3 regions of the Hymenobacter aquaticus genome follow, and region 3 is predicted to be linked to each of the others. Evidence: riboswitches for the same ligand, from Rfam matches in the RefSeq annotation. Region 3 holds a riboswitch; each other region holds the start of a gene.

Region 1 (3,751 bases), 650 kb from region 3:
GGCTGGAGTACATTATTGCCATCGGCAACCGGGCTACCAAGTTCAATACCCTGGGCATTGCCCACCTCAAAACGGCTTCGGGCGTGTTCCTGACCGGGCAGGCCGGCTACAGCCTGCGCACCAACCGGGTGCCCAACGCCTTCATTGCCGACGCCAAGGTGGGCTACGCCGGCCTGAAGCTCTATGCTGAGGCCTGGGCCTCGTTCCAGCAGTCGAGCCATAAGGGCACCGACATTCTGCAGCCCGGCTTCGACTTGTACTTCCCCGCTACCCGCGTCAACTACACCCGCGTGGGGGCCAGCGTGTTCCGGCCCATTGCCAAGGGCGTGGGCCTGGTGCTGGGAGCCAGCCAGTACGTAGCGGGCCGCAACCTGGGCAAGTCGACGGGCGTGTCGGTGGGCGTTTCCTACAACTACTAGGCTTTGCTGCTCACGCGGCGGGCAGCAAAGGCGGCGCCCGACAGCGCCGCCTTTGCTATCTTGGGCCATGAGCACTTACGAAGAGCAGGCCCGGGAAGAATTACGGCAGTGGCAGCAAAAGATGCAGCGCCCCCCGTCGTATCTGAACCGCTTTGCCCGCCGGGTGCAGATCCGGCTCAATAACCTGCTGCCCGAAAAAGTGCACCGCGTGCTTACGGCCGCCATCCGGCAGATGGTGCAGGGCGTGCTGCTGGGCTCGCGCTACACCTCCCGCCGGCCCTTGCAGGATGCCACCCTGGAGGCGCGCGAAAACGCCGTGCGCCAGCACGTGAAGCTCTACCGCACCACGGCCGCCGCTGAAGGCGCCGTGACCGGCGCGGGCGGCCTGCTGCTGGGCCTGGCCGATTTTCCCCTGCTGCTCAGCCTCAAGCTTAAGCTGCTCTTCGAAGTGGCCGCCCTCTACGGCTTCGACGCCCACGACTACACCGAGCGGCTCTACCTGCTGCACGTCTTTCAGCTGGCCTTCTCTAGCCAGCACAGCCGCAACCAGGTCTACCGCCGGCTGGCCGACTGGGACGCCTACCGCCACACGCTGCCCACCGACCCCCAGGCCTTCGACTGGCGCGCGTTTCAGCAGGAGTACCGCGACTACATCGACCTGGCCAAGCTGGCCCAGCTGGTGCCCGTCATTGGGGCGGCGGTGGGGGCGGTGGCCAACTACAAGCTGCTCGAGCAGCTCGGCGACACGGCCATGAACTGCTACCGGCTGCGGCTGGGGCTGGCCAAGCCCGCGTAGGACGCCGCCCGCCGCACGATGTTGCTCACCACGTGGGGGCCGCGGTGGCGGTACTGGTAGAAAATGCCCGAGTCCAGGGCCGTCCAGAAGCAGGCGCGCTGCCCGCTTTCTTTCAGGCCGTTATTGGCCCAGGTGTTGCAGGTAAACAGGAAGCTGTAGGTGCGCTTGGCTTCGTAGAAGGCATCATATTGGCCGTAGCTGTGGCCCCGGATGTGCTGGGGGCGGCCCTGGGCGTCGTAGTCGAAGCTGCCTTTGATGTAGTCGATCAGGCGGGCGTACTCGGCCTGGCTGATGCGGATCTTCACGCAGTCGTCGCCCTCCTGCAGGCGCTGGTGGAAGGTGACGTGCATGGCCGAGGAGCTCAAATAGAACATGGCCTTGAAGGCGGTGCTGGGCTTGAGCTCGGCCCAGGTGGGCGTGTCGAGGTAGAAGCCCTTGTCGCCCCAGCCGAAGCCCACGTAGGGCGCCGACGTATCATTAGCGGGCGTGTTCTGGAAGGGCACCAGCTCGCTCCAGTCGATGTAGCGGCTGCGCACGGGCACCACGATGTCGGTGTGCACCCCGTTGGAGAGAATGTAGATATCCACGTCTTCGGCCGGGTCCTGGTCGTGGGTGTTGACCGGGATGCGCGACAAAACAAAGGACGAAGCCGCGTATACGCCCACGATGCCCACGAGCGAGGCGGCGGCGTAGCCGGTAATCTGAAGCGTTTTTTTAAGCGTTGGATGCATCACGGGAGGAAGTTGCCAGGTCAGAGGAAAGTGCGGGGCGCGGGTGGGCCGGTGGTGGCACCTACTGCTTTTGCGGGCAATTGGTTGGGGCGCGCCGGGGGCGGCCCGGCCGTCGGGTTTGCAAATCCGGTGGGGGCGGGGCTACCTTTGTGCCATCAATTCTTTACTCCAAAGGATTGTTTTTATACAGAGGCGCTGAGAGACAGGCTCGAAGAAGCGTCGGCAACCATCCGCAACTGCCGGAACGGTGCCAATTCCTGCTCATATAAAAACAAGTTGCCGTGGACTGCTTCCCCAACCGCCCCGTTTCCTCTCTTGCTCCTGTGCGCCGCCGGGCGCGGCTGGCTGGCTGTTGTTGCTGTTGTTGAAGCGTCGGGCCCTGAGCCCCGGCGCGGCCTGAGGCCGCGCCCCATTGCCTTTTCCGTCTCTCTTTTCTGATGCCCGCGCCGGTTCCCGGCCGGCCCCGCCGTGTGCGCCTGCGTGGCTGCGCTGCGCGGGATGGGTGTCGCTTACTCTCTCGCGAAGCCGGGCTTCGCGCCATTTCCTCTTATGCTTAAAAAATCACTGGAGCTGCTCCGCGCGGAAGCAGCCGAAACGGGGGCCGGCACCCTGAAACGAAGTCTGGGCGGCTTCAGCCTGATTGCCATCGGTATCGGCGTCATCATTGGGGCGGGCTTGTTCTCGCTCACCGGCATTGCCGCCGCCAACAACGCCGGCCCGGCCGTGACCCTGTCCTTTCTCGTAGCGGCGGTGGGCTGCGCCTTCTCGGCGCTGTGCTACGCCGAGTTTGCCTCCATGGTGCCCGTGGCCGGCTCGGCCTACACCTATTCCTACGCCACGATGGGCGAGCTGTTTGCCTGGATCATCGGCTGGGATTTGATTCTGGAGTACTCGGTGGGGGCCGCCACGGTGGCCATCAGCTGGTCGCAGTACCTGGTGCGGGTGCTGGGCAAGTTCAACCTGCACATTCCGGCCCAGCTGGTGATGTCGCCCTTCGAGCAGGCCACTCTGGCCGACGGCTCGGTCATCTCGGGCCTGGTCAACGTGCCGGCCATGCTCATCGTGCTGGCCATTACGGCCATCATCGTGCGCGGCACCCAGGGCTCGGCCTGGTTCAACGCGCTGGTGGTGAGCCTCAAGGTGGCGGTGGTGCTCGTGTTCATTGCCCTGGGCTGGCAATACATCGACCCGGCCAACTATCAACCCTACATTCCGCAGAACACCGGCACGTTCGGGGAGTTCGGCTGGAGCGGCATCCTGCGCGGGGCCGGGGTGGTGTTCTTCGTCTTCATCGGCTTCGACATCGTGGCCACGATGGCCCAGGAAACCAAGAACCCGCAGCGCAACATGCCCATCGGCATCATCGGCTCGTTGCTGGTGTGCACCGTGTTGTTCGTGCTCTTCGGCCACGTCATGACCGGGCTGGCCAACTACACCGAGTTCAAGGACAGCGCCGCGCCGGTGGCCATTGCCATCGAGAAAACGCCCTACGCCTGGCTCAGCTCGGCCATCATCGTGGCCATTCTCATTGGCTACACCTCCGTGATTCTGGTTGATCTGATGGGGCAGAGCCGGGTGTTCTTCTCCATGTCGAAGGATGGGCTGCTGCCGCCGGTGTTTGCCAAGGTACACCCCACGTTCCGCACCCCGTTGCAGTCCAATCTGCTGCTGGGCGTGTTCATCAGCCTGTTTGCGGGCTTCGTGCCGATTTCGGTGGTGGGCGAAATGACCAGCATCGGCACCCTGCTCGCCTTCGTGATGGTGTGCCTGGGCGTGCTCATCATGCGCAAGAAAGAGCCCAACGC
Region 2 (3,751 bases), on a different contig from region 3:
ACTGCGAATCCATTTCAGCATAAGCCGCGCCCGGAATGTGGCGGGCCAGCAACTGCTGCTCACTGGGCGGAAACAGCACGTCGGAGCTGATGCTGATGACCAGCGTGCGGGCCCGGATCTGGCGTAGCGCGGTGGCTACGTCGCCCCGGCCCCGGCCCACGTGGTGCGTGTCCATCGTGCGCGACAGGGCCACGTAGCTGTAGGCGTTGAAGCGGGCCACAAGCTTGTCGCCCTGGTGCTGCTGGTAGGAGCTGGCCCGAAAGGCGTCGAGGCGCTCCGGGTCGGGCTCGGCCTGGGTGCGGCCGTAGGCCTCGTAGCTGCGGTAGCTGAGCAGGGCCGTGGCCCGGGCCGCCTTCAGGCCCCGCTGCCCGCCGGTGGGCGTGCCTTCGTGGTAGGTAGCATCGGCAAAAACGGCCAGGCGCTGGGCCTCGTTGAAGGCAATGCCCCAGGGCGAGTGTTGGGCGTTGGTCGCCAGCACCACTAGATGCGCAAACACCCCGGGTTGCTGAATGGCCCATTCCAGCGCCTGCTGCCCGCCCAAAGAGCCCCCAATCAGAGTATGAATCCGGGTCAGGCCCAGCTCCTGGCGCAGGGCCTCGTGGGCCGCCACCAGGTCCCGAATCGTGACCAGCGGAAACTGCTGATACAGCGGCTCCGCGGCGTTGCCGGTCGGAGTCAGCGGGCCGGTGCTGCCGTAGCACGAGCCCAGCACGTTGGCGCACACGATAAACCAGTCGGCCGGGTCGAAATAGTCGCCGGCCCCGAACAGGCCGGGCCACCAGCCCAGCACGTCGGCATTAGCCGTGAGGGCGTGGCACACCCACACCACGTTGTCGCGGGCGGCGTTCAGGGTGCCAAACGTCTGGTAGGCAATCTGCACCGGGGCCAGCGTCGCGCCGCTTTCCAGCACGAGTCCCGCCGACAGGTTCAACAGCCGTAAGTCAGTCATTGCAGTAGGTAGTTTGCGGCTGCCAGCCCGGCAAGGGGCGGCAGGCGTTGAGTTCAGTACAATAGCACGCGGGCTGAACCGGTCGGGCCGCTCTCATCAGTCCCACCCAATGAAGAACGTGCGGACCGGGGCCGGCTCAGCCCGGGCTATTGCGGAATGGTCAGGATGATTCCTCTCTCACAACTCCTCATCCTGCCACCCATTGCGCTGCCGTAGCTGGAGTGGGCCGGCACTCTCGCTGCCGGCCCTGTCTCCTCTCTACTTTAGACCTCCAGCGGGGCAGCGTGTTCTACTTCGGGCTGCACCACGGTGTCCTCGTCGTCATCGGAGGTCGTGGGAGCCGCGTTGCGCACGGCGTCGAAGGCCTGGGCCAGATCCGCGCGGATATCGTCGAAATGTTCAATGCCAACCGACAGGCGCAAGGAGGTGGGCGTCACGCCGGCGGCGCGCTGCTCTTCCTCGGAAAGCTGCTGGTGGGTAGTGGCCGAGGGCTGAATAATCAGCGTCTTGGCGTCGCCCACGTTGGCCAAATGGCTTACCAGCTTCAGGTTGTCGATAAACTGGGTGGCCGTTTCCTTGCTGCCCTTGATGCTGAAAGTCAGCACGCCGCCGTAGCCGCGCTTGAGGTATTTCTGGGCCAGGGCGTGGTAGGGGCTGCTCTTCAGGCCCGGATAATTCACACTTTCTACCTGCGGGTGCTGCTCCAGCCAGGTCGCAATGCGCAGGGCGTTTTCCACGGTGCGGTCGACGCGCAAACTCAGGGTTTCGAGGCCGATGAGCAGCTGCCAGGAGTTGAAGGGGCTGATGGCCGGGCCGAAGTCGCGCAGGCCTTCCACCCGGGCCCGAATGATAAAGGCAATGTTGCCAAACGGCCCGTTCTTGCCGAATACGTCGTTGAATACCAGGCCGTGGTAGCCTTCCGAGGGCTCGGTGAACTGCGGAAACTTGCCGTTGCCGAAGTCGTACTTGCCGCCGTCCACAATCACGCCGCCGATGCTGGTGCCGTGCCCGCCAATCCACTTCGTGGCCGACTCCACCACGATGTGGGCGCCGTGCTCCAGGGGCCGGAACAGGTAGCCGCCCGCCCCGAAGGTATTGTCCACAATCAGCGGCAAATCGTGCTTGTCGGCAATGGCGGCAATCCGCTCGAAGTCCGGAATGCTGAAGCTGGGGTTGCCGATGGTTTCGAGGTAGATGGCCTTGGTGTTTTCGTCAATCAGGGCCTCAAAGCTGGCCGGGTTGTCGCCGTCGGCAAAGCGCACCTCGATGCCCAGGCGCTTGAAGGCCACTTTAAACTGGTTGTAAGTGCCCCCGTAGAGGTGGGAGCTGCTCACGAAATTGTCGCCGGCCTGCAGAATGTTGTTCAGAGCAATGAACTGCGCCGCCTGCCCCGAGCCCGTGGCGAGGGCGGCCACGCCGCCTTCCAGGGCCGCCACGCGCTGCTCAAACACGTCGGTGGTGGGGTTCATCAGCCGGGTGTAGATGTTGCCAAATTCCTTCAGGGCAAACAGGTTGGCCCCGTGTTCGGCGTTCTTGAACACGTAGGAAGTGGTCTGGTACAGCGGCACGGCGCGGGCACCGGTAACGGGGTCGGGCTGCTGGCCGGCGTGGAGTTGCAGGGTCTCGAATTGCAGGGCTTGCGTAGACATGATGAGGCTGGTTTAGGAAATTCCGGGGAATTAAGTTTCAGGTAATCAGTAGCTTGGGCGCCAAACGGCGGCTGCCGCAAGTGCTTCCGGGCCCTGACGAGGGCGACGGCGAAGCGTAGGCCAAACCCTGCGACGAGACGCACCACGGGTGGCTTCGAACGGCGGGGAGGCAGGAAAAAAGGAGGGAGGGGGAGAAGCTAGGCGCTCAGCGGCCGGCTAGCAACAGCAACAACACGGGGTGCAACAGCACAGGCGCATTCGGCCGGCCGGCACAGCGGCGACGAAAGCACGAAAACCCATCGGCAGTTCAGCGGGCCCGGGGGCGGCGGAAGCGGATGGGGCAAAAAAGAAGGATGCGGGGGCGTTTTCCATGGTACTCGACTTATAGCTCCCGCCGGCCTTACGCCTTGCGGGCAGGAATTGGCACCTTTCATCAGATGAAGGTTGCCAGCGGGTCAGGGAGCCTGTTCTCTCGCCGCTTCTGTATAAATTCTTTCAAACTGTCCCATCGTTCTGGGAGAGTACCGGGTTGGTGACTGCAAATGTACAGCTGGAATTGAAAAGACCAAATCCCGCAAAAAGTTTTTTTATTCTTGCCAAAAATCAAGACCAGAAAAAACGCCGCCCGAAGCTCGGGCGGCGTTTCCAACCTTTTTCTGCAAAAAAGGACCTAAAGGGTAGGGAGCGTCAGCTGCTGGCCCACTTCGATATGGTCGGGGTTCGCGCCGATAATGGCTTTGTTGGCTTCGTATATCTGGTGCCACTTGGAGGCGTCGCCGTAGTGGTGCTTGGCAATCTTGGAAAGCGAGTCGCCGCTGACAACCGTATAAGAGTCGCCTTTTGCGGCGGCGGGTTGCGTGGTGGCCGCGCCGGGGGCGGCATTGCCGAAGAAGTCCGTGCCGCCGGTTTGGGGCTTGGCAGCGGGTTGAACAGGTTTTTCTTCGCCTTTATTGCTGAGGAAATCAAACAGTCCCATGAGTGTGTGTTGGTTAGAGTGAGGAGGAGATGGTGCCGGATGTGCCTGAAGGCCACGGCATCAGAGCATCTTACGCCCTTGTTTTAAATTGGTTGTACTGGCATCAGGCCCAGCCGTTGGCAGCTTAACCCTTTCGCCTTTGCCGCGTAAGAACCGCAACGCTGGCCGCCGTAGCGC
Region 3 (3,751 bases):
CTTGCTCGGCTACCTGGTCGGGCGTGCCGGTGAGGCCCGAGCGCAGGCCGCGGTTCGATACCGAGTAGTCCTGCAACGAAACCTGGTTTTCGAGCTGGGTGCCGGCCAGCCACTGCTGGTAGTTTTTGTAGCCCGCCGCCGAGCCCTGCACGTTGGTAATGCGCGCCAGCTCCTTTTTTACCTCGGCTTCAGTGTTGCGCACCACCGAGTAAGCCGCCACCCCAAACTTCATGGGCGGCAAGCCCAGCTTGTCGCGGCGCTGGCTCAGATCCTGAATGCGGCGGCCGATGGCCGCCGGGTCGTCGCCGTGCATCACGTAGCCGTCGCACTGGGCGGCAATGAGGTTTTTGGCCGCCTCCGACTCGCCGCCGGCATAGAGAAACGGCCGGGGGCGCGACACGGGCTTGGGCTGCAGAATCGAGTCGGTGACCTGGTAGAACTTGCCCTCGAAGGTGAAGTGGTCCTGCTTCCACATATTATCCACCACGTGCAGCCACTCGGCGGTGCGGGCGTAGCGGTCGTCGTGCTGCTCGAAGTGCACCCCGTACTTCTTGGCCTCGTCCTGCCACCACGACGACACCACGTTCAAGGACAACCGGCCGCCGCTGATGTGGTCGATGTTGGCGGCCTGCTTGGCCAGCAGGGCCGGGGAGTGAAACGTGGGCCGCACGGCCACCATCAGCTCGATTTTCTTGGTCACGGCGGCCAGGGCGGCGGCTGTGCTCCAGGCATCCAGGCTGGGAGCTTCCTCGCCCTTGATGTCGTTCAGGTTCAGCTCGGCAATGAGCGAGAGGTCGTAGCCCAGCTCCTCACTGCGCTGGGCCAGCGTTTTGACGTAGTCCCAGTCGGCGCGCATGTTCTCGTCTTCGACGTTGCGCAGCCACCCGCCAAAAACGGGCATCCAATATCCGTAACGCATTTTCTTAATGTGCTAATGTGGTGAATGTGAGATTAATGTGCTGATGTGGCGAATGTGAATAATGTGCTAAATCATTACTCGCGCACTCACTCAGCTACTCCGTGACTGAGGCTACTGCGGCTTCGGCGACAGGTGCCTTGGCGGCTGCCGGGGCGGGCAGCTGGCTTTCGAGGTAGTCCACGAAGCGGGCGTAGGGGTCGAAACCGACGACGTTCACGGCATCGGCCACGAAGTTGGACAGGGCGTTGACGTCGTAGAAGAGAACGTCGCCGGTTTGGTCGTCAATCAGGTACTCGATGCCGCCCACGTCGATTTTGGCGGCGGCCACGATGCGCTCCACGGCTTCAATCACCTCGGCCGGGGGCGTAAAGGCTTCCACCTGAATGCCTTTCTTGGGCGCTTCGGTCAGGCAGAACTCGGCCGCCGGCTCCTCCGGTATCTGGCAGATTTCGGCCGGGCAGAGGTTGAAGCTTTCCCCGGTCGTAAACACCTTCATGGCGTAGAGAAACTTGCCGTCGAGGGTTTCCACCCGGTGAATGTTGCCGCCGCGGGGCGTCACGTATTCCTGCACCAGGGCCGTCTGGTCGATGCCCAGATCAATCTGATTGGCGGCTACGGCGGCCTCCACGCCCTCCAGCGTGTCGAAGCGGATGATGCCCGCCCCGCTTCCGCCGATGTTGACTTTCACCACAATCGGGAATTGGAGCTGCCGGGCCGCGTCGGCAATGCGCGAGGCGTGGTTGACCACGAAGGACTTCGGGTATTTCAAGCCCAAGGAGGCAAACAGCGAGAGTTGCCGGGCCTTGTTGGTTTCGATGCTGGTGGCCGCCGAGCCGTTGATGATGCGGGTGCCGATGCGCTCCAGGTGGGTAGCAAAGCCGGCGGTGTGGAAAATGCCCTGGCCGTGGCCGCGCAGGTAAGCCGAGGAGCTCATCCGGTTTACCACCAGGGAGTAGCGGCTCTCGGTTTCGGCCGGGTCGAAGAGGTGGTGGGCGGCGTCAATCTTTTCGTAGGGCAGGCCCCGGCGGTCCAGCTCGGCAAACAGGGGCTTAAACCATTCGGGGTGTTCGTAATAAATGCCAATCGGCTTCTGAGGCTGGGCCATGAGACTAGAATAAATGAAGAAGGAAAGGGGACAAACGACAGCAGCCAACTGCGGCAACGCAGGGGCCGGAGAAAAAGCAGGAAGCAGGAAACGAAGCTGCCGCGCGGGGCTGGAAAGCGCGCAAAACCCTGGCCGAAGCCCGCAGACGCACCCCGCCGCAGCGGGGAGCTGTTTAGGGAGTTAACATCAGACGGGCAGGGGCGCGGCCGGGCCATACGCCGCCGCAAAGCCAACCCGGCCCGGCAGGAAATGCAGGGCGGTCAGCGGATACCGGCAGGAAGGAGGAAGGGGACTAGCAACAACAGCCAGCCGCAGCCAGCGGCCAACAACAGCCTGCAACCGGGGCAGACTGGGGCTGGGCTACGAAAGCAGCGGAAAGGGCGAAAAAGTTGTTGGCAGCGTCCACGGCAACTTGTTTTTATATGGGCAGGAATTGGCACCGTTCCGCTGCTGCGGGTGGTTGCCGGCGTTTCGTCGAGCCTGTCTCTCCACGCCTCTGTATAAAAACAATCCTTTGGTCAGAAAGAATTGACCCGGCGAAGGTAAGGCCGCAAAGTGGATAGTTACAAATCCACCGGCTGGCAGCCTCACCCGGCCAGCTGCCGCTGGTGCCGCCGGATGCTCTGTAAACAACAAAGCCCGCCGGAGGTTCCGGCGGGCAGCAGTCGACCAGCAGTCCGGCGCTATTTCCCCGGGGCCGCTGCCTTGAGTTTGACCTGGCGGGGGCTGCTTTTCGGGGCCGACTTCGCAGCCGCGCCCGGCGTAAAAGCGCCGGGGCGGGCCGCCAGCACCTGCTCGGCGGCAATGCGCTGCAGGCTCACGGCCTGGGCCGGCGTGATGCCCAGCGCCGCCGCCGCCGCCTCCTGCGCGCCCAGCCGGCGCGGGTCGTAGCCCGTAATTTCGGCCAGCAGCACGCAGGCATTCAGGTAGGCGCCCCACTGGCTGGGATGGTAGTTGTCCTCGCCCCACAGGTTCAGCTGGCCGGCTTCCGGGGCGAAGGGGTTGCGCACGGCCACGCCGGCCCGCATGGCGCGCAGCCAGGCGTCGCCGGCCGGGGCCACGCCCGCGAAATGGCCGTTTTGCCGGGCGGCCAGGTAGTAGCCGCGGTGCAAGTCCAGGGTCATCGAGTCGATGGGCAGCCCGGAATATGCTTTGTCGGGCGCGTAGGTCTGGTCGGCGCGGGCCCAGGTCTGGTAGAAGTACAGCCGGGCCTGGGGGTTGGCCTTGTGCACCACTTGCTCCAGCCGGGTGGCGTAGTCGCGGAATACCTCGGGCCGGCCGCTGCGCCGGGCGGGCAGGGGCCACAGGCTGTGCTCCTGCAGCACCACCGTGTTCCAGCGCGGCTGCCCGATAATGGCCCGGGCGCTGTCGTAGTGCATCTTCAGCGACTCGCCGTTGATGCACTCAAAATGAACGTCGTAGCGCAGGCCGGCCTGTTCGGTCAGGGTTTTGAAAATAGCCGGGATGCCGCCCCAGGGCCCGATTTTCTGCTGCCCGACTTTCTCCACCGTGATGGTGGCCGCGTTGTAGCTGAACGCCGGCTCGTAGCGGCCGTGGAAAAAGCTGTTGCCCACGAACAGAATCGTGGTCGGGGCCGCGGCGGGCGACTGGGATTGGGCGTGGCCGGGGGCAGACAGCAGCGCGCCGAGCACGCCCAGGTGCAGCAGGCCGGCTCGGAGCCAAGGGTGGGGCATAAGCAGAAAGGTCCGCTGGGTGAAGGCGGGGCG

What was found. A riboswitch is a leader RNA that binds a small molecule or an ion and turns the genes downstream of it on or off. The one in region 3 is predicted to bind S-adenosylmethionine.
Region 1: linked by a shared signal. The riboswitch ahead of E5K00_RS06530 (amino acid permease) and the one ahead of E5K00_RS09250 (ATP-grasp domain-containing protein) in region 3 are both predicted to bind S-adenosylmethionine.
Region 2: linked by a shared signal. The riboswitch ahead of E5K00_RS16135 (O-acetylhomoserine aminocarboxypropyltransferase/cysteine synthase family protein) and the one ahead of E5K00_RS09250 (ATP-grasp domain-containing protein) in region 3 are both predicted to bind S-adenosylmethionine.

The regions. Positions count from the first base shown of each region.
Region 1 covers NZ_SRLC01000001.1:1,597,273-1,601,023, reverse strand. The annotation lists gene E5K00_RS06545 (hypothetical protein) at 1-419, shown strand, start outside; gene E5K00_RS06540 (EcsC family protein) at 487-1,215, shown strand; gene E5K00_RS06535 (TIGR02117 family protein) at 1,179-1,946, opposite strand; SAM riboswitch class I at 2,126-2,218, shown strand; gene E5K00_RS06530 (amino acid permease) at 2,496-3,751, shown strand, end outside.
Region 2 covers NZ_SRLC01000002.1:814,135-817,885, forward strand. The annotation lists gene E5K00_RS16130 (homoserine O-acetyltransferase family protein) at 1-949, opposite strand, end outside; gene E5K00_RS16135 (O-acetylhomoserine aminocarboxypropyltransferase/cysteine synthase family protein) at 1,213-2,598, opposite strand; SAM riboswitch class I at 2,978-3,090, opposite strand; gene E5K00_RS16140 (LysM peptidoglycan-binding domain-containing protein) at 3,269-3,574, opposite strand.
Region 3 covers NZ_SRLC01000001.1:2,246,900-2,250,650, reverse strand. The annotation lists gene E5K00_RS09255 (LLM class flavin-dependent oxidoreductase) at 1-919, opposite strand, end outside; gene E5K00_RS09250 (ATP-grasp domain-containing protein) at 1,014-2,024, opposite strand; SAM riboswitch class I at 2,440-2,531, opposite strand; gene E5K00_RS09245 (DUF4886 domain-containing protein) at 2,708-3,718, opposite strand.